Regions from separate parts of the Streptococcus sp. 1453 genome, predicted to be linked through region 1. Evidence: predicted binding sites of a transcription regulator. Region 1 holds the regulator's gene; the other holds the start of a gene.
The links. Region 1 encodes Rex, which represses fermentation and respiration genes when NADH is low (regulators of the CRP and FNR family bind a similar motif). Its sites were predicted from a motif close to TTGTGAANTANTTCACAA; they were not measured.
Positions count from the first base shown of each region.

Region 2: HW098_RS06940 (zinc-dependent alcohol dehydrogenase family protein) is a predicted target of Rex. The motif match lies at 1,407-1,424, and genes of this name have one in related genera.

Region 1 covers NZ_VMLZ01000003.1:177,707-183,461, reverse strand. Annotated here, with positions in the region: gene radC (DNA repair protein RadC) at 1-525, shown strand, start outside; gene HW098_RS02770 (gamma-glutamyl-gamma-aminobutyrate hydrolase family protein) at 522-1,211, opposite strand; gene HW098_RS02765 (redox-sensing transcriptional repressor Rex) at 1,229-1,870, opposite strand; gene HW098_RS02760 (DUF4649 family protein) at 1,953-2,168, opposite strand; gene HW098_RS02755 (DUF1831 domain-containing protein) at 2,176-2,523, opposite strand; gene HW098_RS02750 (cysteine desulfurase family protein) at 2,528-3,643, opposite strand; gene HW098_RS02745 (ribose-phosphate diphosphokinase) at 3,653-4,612, opposite strand; gene HW098_RS02740 (CYTH domain-containing protein) at 4,725-5,294, opposite strand; gene HW098_RS02735 (GTP pyrophosphokinase family protein) at 5,423-5,755, shown strand, end outside.
Region 2 covers NZ_VMLZ01000007.1:25,939-31,693, forward strand. Annotated here, with positions in the region: gene HW098_RS06935 (DUF1033 family protein) at 1-120, opposite strand, end outside; gene HW098_RS06940 (zinc-dependent alcohol dehydrogenase family protein) at 271-1,329, opposite strand; gene nagA (N-acetylglucosamine-6-phosphate deacetylase) at 1,492-2,643, opposite strand; gene HW098_RS06950 (acyltransferase family protein) at 2,795-4,612, opposite strand; gene tgt (tRNA guanosine(34) transglycosylase Tgt) at 4,713-5,755, opposite strand, start outside.

The sequences.
Region 1 (5,755 bases):
AGCAATCTTTCAAGCCTAACGGATTTGAAAAAAATGACCCTGCAGGAATTGCAGAGCCTATCTGGTATCGGACGTGTTAAGGCAATAGAATTACAAGCTATGATTGAACTGGGCCATCGTATTCATAAACATGAGACCCTTGAGATGGAAAGTATTCTTAGTAGCCAAAAGTTGGCCAAGAAGATGCAACAGGAATTGGGGGATAAAAAACAAGAGCACCTGGTGGCGCTCTATCTCAATACTCAAAATCAAATCATCCATCAACAGACCATTTTTATCGGTTCTGCAACTCGTAGTATCGCTGAACCGCGAGAGATTCTTCACTATGCCATCAAGCATATGGCGACCTCTCTCATCTTAGTTCACAATCATCCTTCAGGAGCGGTAGCCCCTAGCCGAAATGATGATCATGTCACTAAACTTGTCAAAGAAGCCTGCGAACTGATGGGGATTGTCCTCTTGGACCATTTGATTGTCTCTCATTCTAATTACTTTAGTTATCGTGAAAAGACGGATTTAATCTAAAGTTCATTAACGACATAGTCAAAGAGGTTTTTATCTTTGGGACGATTTTCAAATAGAAATTCTGGATGCCATTGGACACCGAGAAAGGCGACATCATCCGTACTCATGACAGCTTCAATGATACCATCCTTAGGATCATGAGCTGCAATCTTTAAGTTAGGTGCTAAATCCTTAATACTCTGATGGTGGAAGGAGTTGATATGGGAGATTTCTCCATAGATTTCTCGGAGAACAGTATCTGGTTCTGTCACCAAGCGTTGGGTTGTGTACTCAGCCGAACAATCCTGCCAATGGTCTTCTATATCTTGGTACAAAGTTCCACCCATGGCAACGTTAAAGAGTTGTGTTCCACGGCAGACAGAAAAAATTGGCTTTTTCTGTTTAATAGCTTCCTTGATGAGGGCCAGTTCGAAGATATCTCTTTGAAGGTGGTAGTCATCGCTATCAATAGTTTTTGGTTCACCATAGAATTTTGGATCAACATTTTGCCCACCTGTCAAGATGAGCTTGTCAATCAAACTGATATAGTGGCTAGCCATTTCTTGATCACCAATCGGTAGGATGATGGGAATCCCTCCAGCGTCTTTAACGCCTTCAACAAAGCCTTTTGCTGCGTAGCTCATCATGATGTCATCATCAGGATGAGTTTTTTCGTTTCCTGTAATCCCTATAACTGGTTTTTTCATAAAATGATTTTCGCTTTCTAATCCTCTTTTCGCATGAAATAGAGGAGGGTTTGGAGTTCACTTGTCAAATCGACATACTGAACGACCACATCTTTTGGTAAATGCAGATGGACTGGTGAAAAACTAAGAATTCCTTTCACGCCAGCATCAACCAAGAGATTGGCAACCTCTTGTGACTTAACGCTGGGAACGGTCAGGATAGCAGTCTTCACATCAGCATCCTTGATTTTATCCTTGATTTGAGAAATCCCGTAAATAGGAATTCCATCAGGAGTTTGGGTTCCGACTTCGGGATGGTCATCTAGGTCAAAGGCCATGATAATCTTCATCTTGTTACGCTCGTGGAAGCGGTAGTGGAGAAGGGCATGGCCCATATTTCCAATACCAACCAGCATGACATTGGTAATAGAGTTATCATTGAGCAAATCGGCAAAAAATGTCATCAGTTTTTTGACATCATATCCAAATCCACGCCGACCTAGTTCACCAAAATAGGAAAAATCCCGACGTACGGTCGCTGAATCAATCCCAATGGCCTCTGCAATTTGCTTAGAGTTGGCACGTTCAATCTTTTCTGCATGAAATCTCTTAAAAATTCGATAGTAGAGAGAGAGTCTTTTCGCTGTAGCTTTTGGAATAGCAGACTGTTTATCTTTCACAAAATCACAACCTTTCTATTCTTCTATTTTATAGAAACATTGTGAAAAAATCAACAAAAACAAGAAAAAACTAAGAAAAATCTTAGTTTTGTTGTAAAAAATCTGCATGTGATAGAAAACGGTAGAGGTCTCCGACCAGTCCTTGGTAAACTTCCTGTCCCTCAAAAGTCAAAGAAGTCACATACAGTGTATCTGGTAGGGTTACACATCCTGACAGAGCTAGCATGAGAGCTTCATAATCCTCATACTTGAGAGTACGCTCAACATGATAGCTGTCCTTATAGGTCAGTTCAAACATTTTAGCTCTATCTTTCTGATTTTGTAAAGACACCACGTTCTACCAAGCTATCCATGAGGAAGTAGAATTTTTCCTGATGAATGTGGTGGTCTTCTGATTTGAAAATATCAACTAGACGTAGCCCAAACTTGTCAGTGATATTGATTTTAGCCCCTGTAAGTTCCTTGTTAATGATGATTTTAAGTTGGAAGCCTTCACCGCTGTTTGGCACTTTTTCAAGTAGGCGAGTTAGTTCATAGTTACCAACCTTTGTCTCAAAAAAAGTATTGTCTTTGAGGGTGAATTTTTTAACAGAAGGGCTAAGAGTGTAGTCGTAACGACAATTTTTTAACTGAATGGTTTTTTCAAATGCCATATGGCTAACCTCCGATAATTTCTTTTAAGGTTTTTGCGAGGGTTTGTAGGTCTTCAACAGTATTTTGTGGAGACAAACTGATACGAACGGATTCCTTCAAGCGGTCTGAATTTGCTCTGTACATGGCTTCAAGAACATGGCTGGATTGGACAATGCCTGCTGTACAGGCTGAGCCAGTAGAGATTGAAATTCCAGCTAAATCTAGCCGAAGGAGTAAGAGGTCATTTTTTTGATCAGGAAATCCAATATTGAGGACATAAGGGAGATGATGTTCTCCTCTATTCAAGTAATATTGAATGCCCTCTAGTTCTGCCAGAAAGGCAGTTTCTAGATTTTGTACATGTTGGAAATGTTCTTCCTGTTTTTCTAGGTCTTCTTTTAGGGCTGCAACCATACCCACGATGGCAGCTAGATTTTCAGTTCCGGCTCGTTTTTTCTGTTCTTGGTCTCCGCCATGGAGATAGGAATCAAAGTCCATGCTTGATGCGTAGAGAAAACCAATTCCCTTAGGACCATGGAACTTGTGGGCAGAAGCAGTGAGAAAATCAATGCCCAATTCTTCTGGGTGTATAGGGATTTTACCAATAGCCTGAACTGCATCGACATGATAGGCGGCTGGGTGTTGCTTGAGTATTTGGCCAATTTCAGCAATGGGCAGTAGGTTTCCAGTCTCATTATTGGCAAACATGGTAGAAACCAAAATCGTATCGTCACGTAAGGCCTCTTGAATTTGCTGGGCGGTGATTTCTTGATTTTCTGGCTGGATAATGGTTGCTTCAAACCCAAAGTGTTGAACCAAGTAATCAATTGTTTCAAGGACAGCATGGTGCTCAATAGCAGTTGTGATAATATGTTTTCCTTGTTCCTGGTGACGAAGGCAGTAGCCAATGATGGCAGTATTGTTTCCTTCAGTCCCACCAGAAGTGAAAAAGATATGTTGAGGTTTTGTCCCCAGTAACTGAGCTAGTTCCTGACGGGCTTCTCGCAAGAGTTTGCCAGCTTGACGACCATGCCCATGAATACTAGAAGGATTTCCATGGGTTTCTTGCATCACCTTGGTCATAGCTGAAATAGCAACTGCTGACATAGGAGTCGTCGCAGCATTGTCCAAATAAATCAAAGAATCACCTTATTTCTTTTTGTTGTAAGCAAAGAGTGGGCTGACTGGTTTTCTTTCGTGGATACGGACGATGGCATCACCAATTAACTCACTAGCAGTGATGTAGCATACGTTTTTAGGAGTTTTTTCTTTTGTTGCTACTGAATCAGTCACAAGAATTTCGTTAATCTTAGTATTGTCAAGAAGTTCAGCAGCACCTTCAACGAAGAGACCGTGGCTAGAAACAGCATAAATTTCTGTAGCCCCTTCACGTTCAACGATTTTAGCAGCTTCAGAGAAGGTACGTCCTGTATTAAGAATATCGTCAATCAAGATGGCTTTCTTACCTTCAACATCACCAATAATATAACCTTCGTTACGAGTTGCATCGTCTTGAGGGTAGTCGATAATGGCGATAGGAGCATCAAGATACTCAGCCAAGCTACGAGCACGTTTCACACCTGAATTTTTAGGGCTAACAACAACAATATCTGAGCCAAGGAGGCCCTTATCGCAGTAATGTTTTGCGAATAGGGGAACAGTGAAAAGATTATCCACTGGAATATCAAAGAAACCTTGAACTTGAACGGCATGCAAATCAAGAGTCAGGATACGATCAACCCCAGCCTTAACCAGCATATTGGCAACTAGTTTCGCTGTAAGTGGTTCACGTGGTGAAGCAATGCGGTCTTGACGTGCATAGCCGAAATATGGAAGGACAACGTTGATACTGTGGGCACTTGCACGAACACAAGCATCAACCATGATCAACAATTCCATTAGGTGGTTGTTGACAGGGAAACTTGTTGATTGGATGATGTAAACATCATAGCCACGGACACTTTCTTCGATATTTACTTGGATTTCTCCGTCTGAAAATTGACGTGATGATAGTTTTCCAAGTGGGACACCAACAGCTTGAGCAATTTTCTGTGCAATCTCTTGGTTAGAGTTGAGTGCGAAAAGTTTCATGTTTTTTCTATCTGACATTATAGACCGTCCTCTGTAAACTTTTTAAATCCTAGTGATATTTGCCTTACATATATGAACTGGGATTCGTGTATTTTTATCTTTTCTATTTTACCAAAAAATGGAGATTATTTCAGCTATTTTTCATGCTTTTGACAAATCGAACCAATTTTGAAGGAGCTTTTTGATAAGAAATCTGATTTTCCTCTAAAAATTGCTGGAAATCCTGTTTCCCTTGCTCGTGATTTTCCACTTCAAGCTCCAATTCGTAATCTGTCATATCAAAGTACTGACTTTCATCCAGTGCCATGAGGCCAATAGCTGTCTTCATTTCATAGCGAAGTGTTGTGAGACAACCAAGAACCTGCCATTCACTAGTTTGGATACCATGTTTAGCTAATTCATCAAGAACCAGCCCCTGAGGAAGTTCTTTCTTGATCAGATAGTTTTCAGCATCTTTTAGTTGCAATTTTTGATTGTATTCCATGTTTCCGACACTTTGTGGGACTTTGAGTGTCAACTCAGCCCAGTCTTCAAAGGTTCGAATGCGCATAGCGACTTTCTTTTCTCGCAGTTCAAAATCAGGCGTGTCTATGTAGTAATTTTTTTGAAGAACAGGAGTGACACCTGTGAACTGGTCTTTTAGACGGTTATATTCATCTTTTTTCAAGAGTGTTTTCAATTCAATTTCTAAATGTTTCATTTTTCTTACCTTTTCTTTATCGTTGAAAGCGGATTTATGGTATAATAAGCATTGTATTTATTGTATATGAATCTGGAGAAAAAATCAAAGATATTTTTGAAGGATAATATGAGAATAAGGGAGAATATATGACCTTAGAATGGGAAGAATTTCTAGATCCTTACATTCAAGCTGTTGGTGAGTTAAAGATTAAACTTCGTGGTATTCGTAAGCAATATCGTAAGCAAAATAAACATTCTCCGATTGAGTTTGTGACTGGTCGAGTCAAGCCAATTGAGAGTATCAAGGAAAAAATGGCTCGTCGTGGCATTACTTATGAGACCTTGGAACACGATTTGCAGGATATTGCTGGCTTACGTGTGATGGTTCAGTTTGTAGATGACGTTAAGGAAGTAGTGGAAATTTTGCGTAAGCGTCAGGATATGCGTATCATACAGGAGCGAGATTACATTACTCATCGA
Region 2 (5,755 bases), on a different contig from region 1:
GTAGTATTTGAGAGCATCATAATACCGGTCAAATTTTCTACTTGCTACAATATCTTCTTCCCAACCTTCTAAGAACCACCACGGTTCAAAATCTCCGTACATTTCTATAACACGATACATATTCATTCATTCCTTTGTACCGTATATTATAACCAATTCCGCCAGACAAGGAAAGAAATATGCTCATTTCTTAATTTTTTGATAAAAAATCCAGCCATCTGATGGATGACTGAATTTCTGTTTGCTTATGTTCCAAAATCTTGTCACTACCTAGGCTTCAGAAATATCGTTTTCGATGATGACCTTAATTGCATGGTGGTCTGCTGCCTTACTGAAAACTTCATAGGCTTTTTCAATTTCACTGAGTTTGAAATAGTGAGTTACCAATTTTTCTGGTTCAATCTTATGACTTTCAAGAGCTTTCAACAATTGTGGAGTTGTATTTGTAGATACCAAACCAGTTGTTACATTGATGTTGCGAATCCAAAGTTTGTCCAAATCGAATTCAACTGGTTTACCATGCACACCACAGTTGGCAACCGTTCCGTCTACACCGATAATCTTTTGACAGAAATCAAATGTTGCAGGAATACCAACAGCTTCGATAGCAACATCTACACCACGACCATCTGTCAAATCATAAATTTCTTTAATGGCTTTTTCAGGGTCTGAAGAATTAATCTTGTGAGTCGCACCAAATGATACAGCAGTTTCCAAGCGGTTATCGTCTAGGTCTACCATAATCAATTTAGCTGGTGAATAGAATTGAGCTGTCAATAGAGCAGCCAATCCAACTGGACCTGAACCGATAATGGCTACGCTACAACCAGGTTCTACTTTTCCTTTCAAGACACCAATTTCATACCCAGTAGGCAAAATGTCTGATAGCATAACCAAAGCCTCATCTGACAAGTCTTCTGGAGTGTGGTAAAGAGTGTTATCTGCATGAGGGACACGTAGATACTCAGCCTGCATACCGTCAATCAAGTGACCGAAAATCCAGCCCCCTTCGTCTTCACAATGGGCATAAATTCCTTTTTTACAGTAGTAGCATTTACCACAGGCACAGACACAAGAAATCAAGACCTTGTCGCCTTTTTTGAAGTTAGAAACTCCTTCTCCAACTTCTTCAACAATCCCAATTCCTTCGTGGCCAAGAATGGTACCACTTTGACAAGCAGGAACATCTCCTTTAATGATATGGAGGTCTGTTCCACAAATAGTGGTTTTTACGATACGCACAATAGCGTCTGTTGGCTTGCGAATAACTGGTTTGTCTACATCAACAAAAGAAGCAAGTCCTGGTTTAACATAAGTATAGGCTTTCATAAAGCACTCCTCCGTTTTTTTATTTGTACTATTTATAATATAATTGTAAGCTTTTTCATTTGTTTGCTCAAGCTTTTTTGTGATTTTTTTAACTTTTTTATTTACTGGTAAAGCAATATAGATAAAAAAGCAGAAGCTAATCTCTAACTTCTGCTTTCTCTCTTATGCTTGATAACGTTTCACACCATCTAGATAGGTTGCTACCAATTCCAAATCTTTATCTAATACGATAAAGTCAGCATCGTAGCCTTCACGGATTTGGCCACAGACGTCATCGATGTGAACAGATTTAGCTGGGTTGAGGCTGGCCATCATGACTGCTTCATGTGGATTCGCAATTCCCCATTCGACAACATTTTTCAAACCGTCCTTGAGTTTAAGGATAGAACCTGCCAAGTTACCAGTAGATTTGAGACGTGCAGTTCCATTTGCTACTACAACAGGGAATTCTCCCAACATATAGTCACCGTCTTCAAGCCCACCAGCTGTCATACAGTCCGTAATAAGAGCGATGTTTTCTGTCCCCTTTTGCTTAAGTAAAATCTCACAAGCTTTTGGATCTACGTGATAACCATCACAAATCAATTCTGCGTAAGTATGTGGGAGCTCATACATAGCTCCTACCATACCTAGTTCGCGGTGTGTTAAACCACGCATCCCATTATAGGCATGTACCCATACACTAGCTCCAGCATCAACTGCCTTCTTAGCTTGTTCAAATGTCGCATCTGAGTGTCCAAGTGCAACTGTCACACCTTCACCTGTAATAGTACGTACAAAATCTTCCACCCCATCACGTTCTGGTGCAATAGCGATTTTATTTAGCATCCCTTTTGCAGCATCTTGCCAAGAATGAAACTCCTCAACACCCGGGTCTCTCATATAAGTTGGATTTTGTGCCCCCTTAAAAGTTTCTGTGAAATATGGACCTTCATAATAAATCCCACGAATCTTAGCACCTGTTGCTTCTTTATAATGGTTTCCAAGATTTTCAGTGACTGCAAGCAATTGCTCATAAGTGGCTGTTAAAGTTGTGGGCAAGAAACTGGTAACACCAGTACTAAGAAGTCCTTCACTCATAGTATGCAATGTACCTTCAATGTTGTTGTCCATCACATCTACACCTGCATATCCATGAATATGAGTATCCACAAGACCTGGTGCAATGCTATAACCAGTATAGTCAAGAACCTCTGCTCCTTCAGGAATTTGATCCACATGTTTCCCAAATTTGCCATCAACAAGTTCTAAGTACCCACCGCGACGAATGCCAAATGGATAGAAAAACTGATCCGCTTTAACGTAATTAGGCATAATAATGACCTCCTTAAAAGATTACTTTTGATATTTATTATGTCAATTACATTATAAACCTTTATGATTCATTTGTAAATGGTATAGACCTATTTTCTAAAGATATTTTAAAAGAGCTGGATTTCTCCAACTCTTTTCTCTGTAATACAGGTTATTTTGATTTGACTGGCTTGTCTTGAGCTGTTTGCAAGGCTGTAGCAATGGTATCTGCATACAATTTAGCTCCTGCTTCAATAGTGCTAGTGTCACTTCCGAAATGGACTTGGTCTGTTCCTGCCCAAATTTCTGGATGTTCTTTCGCAACTTGATTCCAATCTGCTATCGTGATGTAAGGAGTCTTCTCTGCCAATTCTCTCATATAGGCAGCAGCCTTCTCAACGATGGCATAGGTCTCTTTTGTCTTATCTCCCTCATAAGGAGTCACTAAAATCATATGGTGGCCCTTAGGAAGATTTTTTACGATACTATCCCAGTCTTCCTTGTAATTTTCAGGATTATTTACCCCAGTCGCAATGACCACCATCTTAGGTAAAAATTTATTCTGGCTATTATTTAGCATGATTTCATTGGCATTCTTGGTTGTTCTGCTGACTTGCGCGTTAATCTGTGCTCCAGGAAGGGCTGTCTGCAGGGCTGTATTTGCCCTTAAAGCCACCGAGTCACCAATTAACATAGTACCATCAGCAATCCCCAAACTATCAGCTTCTGCTCGTTCTGCCATCACTTTTGTTTGGCTAATATTTGTTGCAGCCTGCTTCAAACCATTGACAGTTAAGTCTGTCTCAAACGCTCCCACTTGTGGTGCCAACAAAGTCACTAAGAAGACAATGAAGGCCAAGATTCCTGTACTTGTTGCAAGAATTGCGTGAATATAAGGCAGGGGACGAAGAGTTTGTAAAGCAGGTGTGTTCTTGCCTGCAATCCAAGGTTCCAATACATAGAATGATAGGCTAGCAAAGCCATAAGAAAAAATCAAAGTCAGTAATACAGCAAGAAGATTTGATGTCAACTGTGAAAAAATGATATAGAAAGGCCAATGGAAAAGATAAACCGCATAGCTAGTATCCGCTAAAAAGCTGATCATCTTTGGCTCCTGCACGTTAGGAGTCTTTTCATGTAAGACACGCGCCGCCAGAATCATAGCAAGAGCTGCAAGGCTGGCAAGCAAGAAGCCAATAAGATAGGCAAAGAGATAGGTAAATTTGACAAAGAAGGTCAAAATGAGTAAGAAGGCAAAACCTCCTGCAAAAATCAACAGGGTCTTTCGTAAATCCCAGATTTTATCCAACTGCTTGACGAGGGAAGTCGTCTGACGAACGCCTACAATAGTTGCTAGGATACTTCCCAAAAAGAATGGATAGACATGAGTTAAACTGGAGAAGTAAACAGAGGAATAAGAGGTTACTAGAAAACTACCAATAAACATGGAGAAGAAGCTGATCAAGAAGGCAGTGGCAGATAAAAGAAAGACCATCCCCTTCAACTGACCATTTGATTTAGCCTGTTTAGATAAGAACCAAACTGCCAATCCCCAAAGAATATAGTAGTGAACCTCAACGGCCAAGCTCCAATTATGAACAAACAAATGAGGAATGAACTGAGATTCATAACTCCCACCTGTTAGAAGTTCATAGAAGTTGGTCATAAAGCCTAAAACACCCGCAATCTGACCCCCAATTCCAGCAACATAGTCTTGGCGAACTAGGAAGGTAAAGGGCATGGTTACCAAGACCATCAAAACCACAGGTGGCACGATACGATAAAAACGTCTTCTAAAAAATCCAATCAAGTCAATCTCATGGTTTTTAGAAAATTCTTCGATGAGTAGAGCCGTAATCAGGAAACCTGAAAATGTGAAAAAGACATCCACCCCGAAAAATCCTCCAGGAAAGATGGTCTGAAAGAAATGATACAAGAGTACCAGTAGTAAACCTGTAATCCTAATCAAGGAAAACCATTTAATGCGCATACGAGTTTATTCTTCCTTTCATTGTACACTTTATTCTATCAAAAAAAGAAGAAAAATCCTAAGAGAAAACTTAGGATTTTTAGCTTATATCAATTCCATTTTAGAAATTACGGCCTGACTTATTGTAGCCATATTTTTCCACAAAATACTCACGGAATTCCAAGAGATTGTCATCCATGATGGCTTGTCGCACTTGCTTCATCAGGTTAAGCAAGAAGTAAAGATTGTGGTAGCTAGTCAAGCGGATACCAAAGGTTTCATCAGCCTTGAGCAGGTGACGAAGGTAGGCGCGTGTGTAGTTCTTACATGTGTAGCAATCACATTCAGGATCCAGTGGTGTAAAGTCCTCAGCAAACTGGGCATTTTTGACAACCAAACGACCTTGACTAGTCATACAAGTCCCGTTACGAGCGATACGAGTCGGCAAGACACAGTCAAACATATCCACACCACGAATCACCCCATCAATCAAACTATCTGGCGCTCCCACACCCATCAGATAACGAGGTTTATTTTCAGGCAGCAGTTGAGTTGTAAAGTCCAAGACCGCATTCATCTCTTCGTGGGTTTCTCCCACTGCCAAGCCACCGATAGAGTAGCCTGGAAAATCCATGCTGACAAGGTCATGAGCCGATTGGCGACGCAGGTCTTCAAATCCTGCCCCCTGCACAATCCCAAATAGTCCTTGGTCATGCGAGCGACGGTGAGCCTTCAAACCACGCTCAGCCCAACGACTGGTACGCTCGATTGATTTCTTAACGTAATCATAAGGTTGATAAAACTGGGGACATTCGTCAAAGGACATCATGATGTCTGAGCCCAGATTATTCTGAATAGAAATGGCTTTTTCTGGGGATAAGAACATCTTGGACCCATTGAGATGGTTTTTAAAGGTTACTCCTTCTTCTGTGATATTACGGCTATCAGCTAGGGAATAAACCTGAAAACCACCACTATCTGTCAAGATAGGCTGGTCCCAATTCATGAACTTGTGGAGACCACCTGCGCGTGCAATGAGTTCATCTCCAGGACGAAGCCAGAGATGATAGGTGTTTGACAGGATAATTCCCGAACCCATCTCCTTCAATTCTTCAGGTGACTGAGTTTTGACAGTGGCTTGAGTCCCAACTGGCATAAACATAG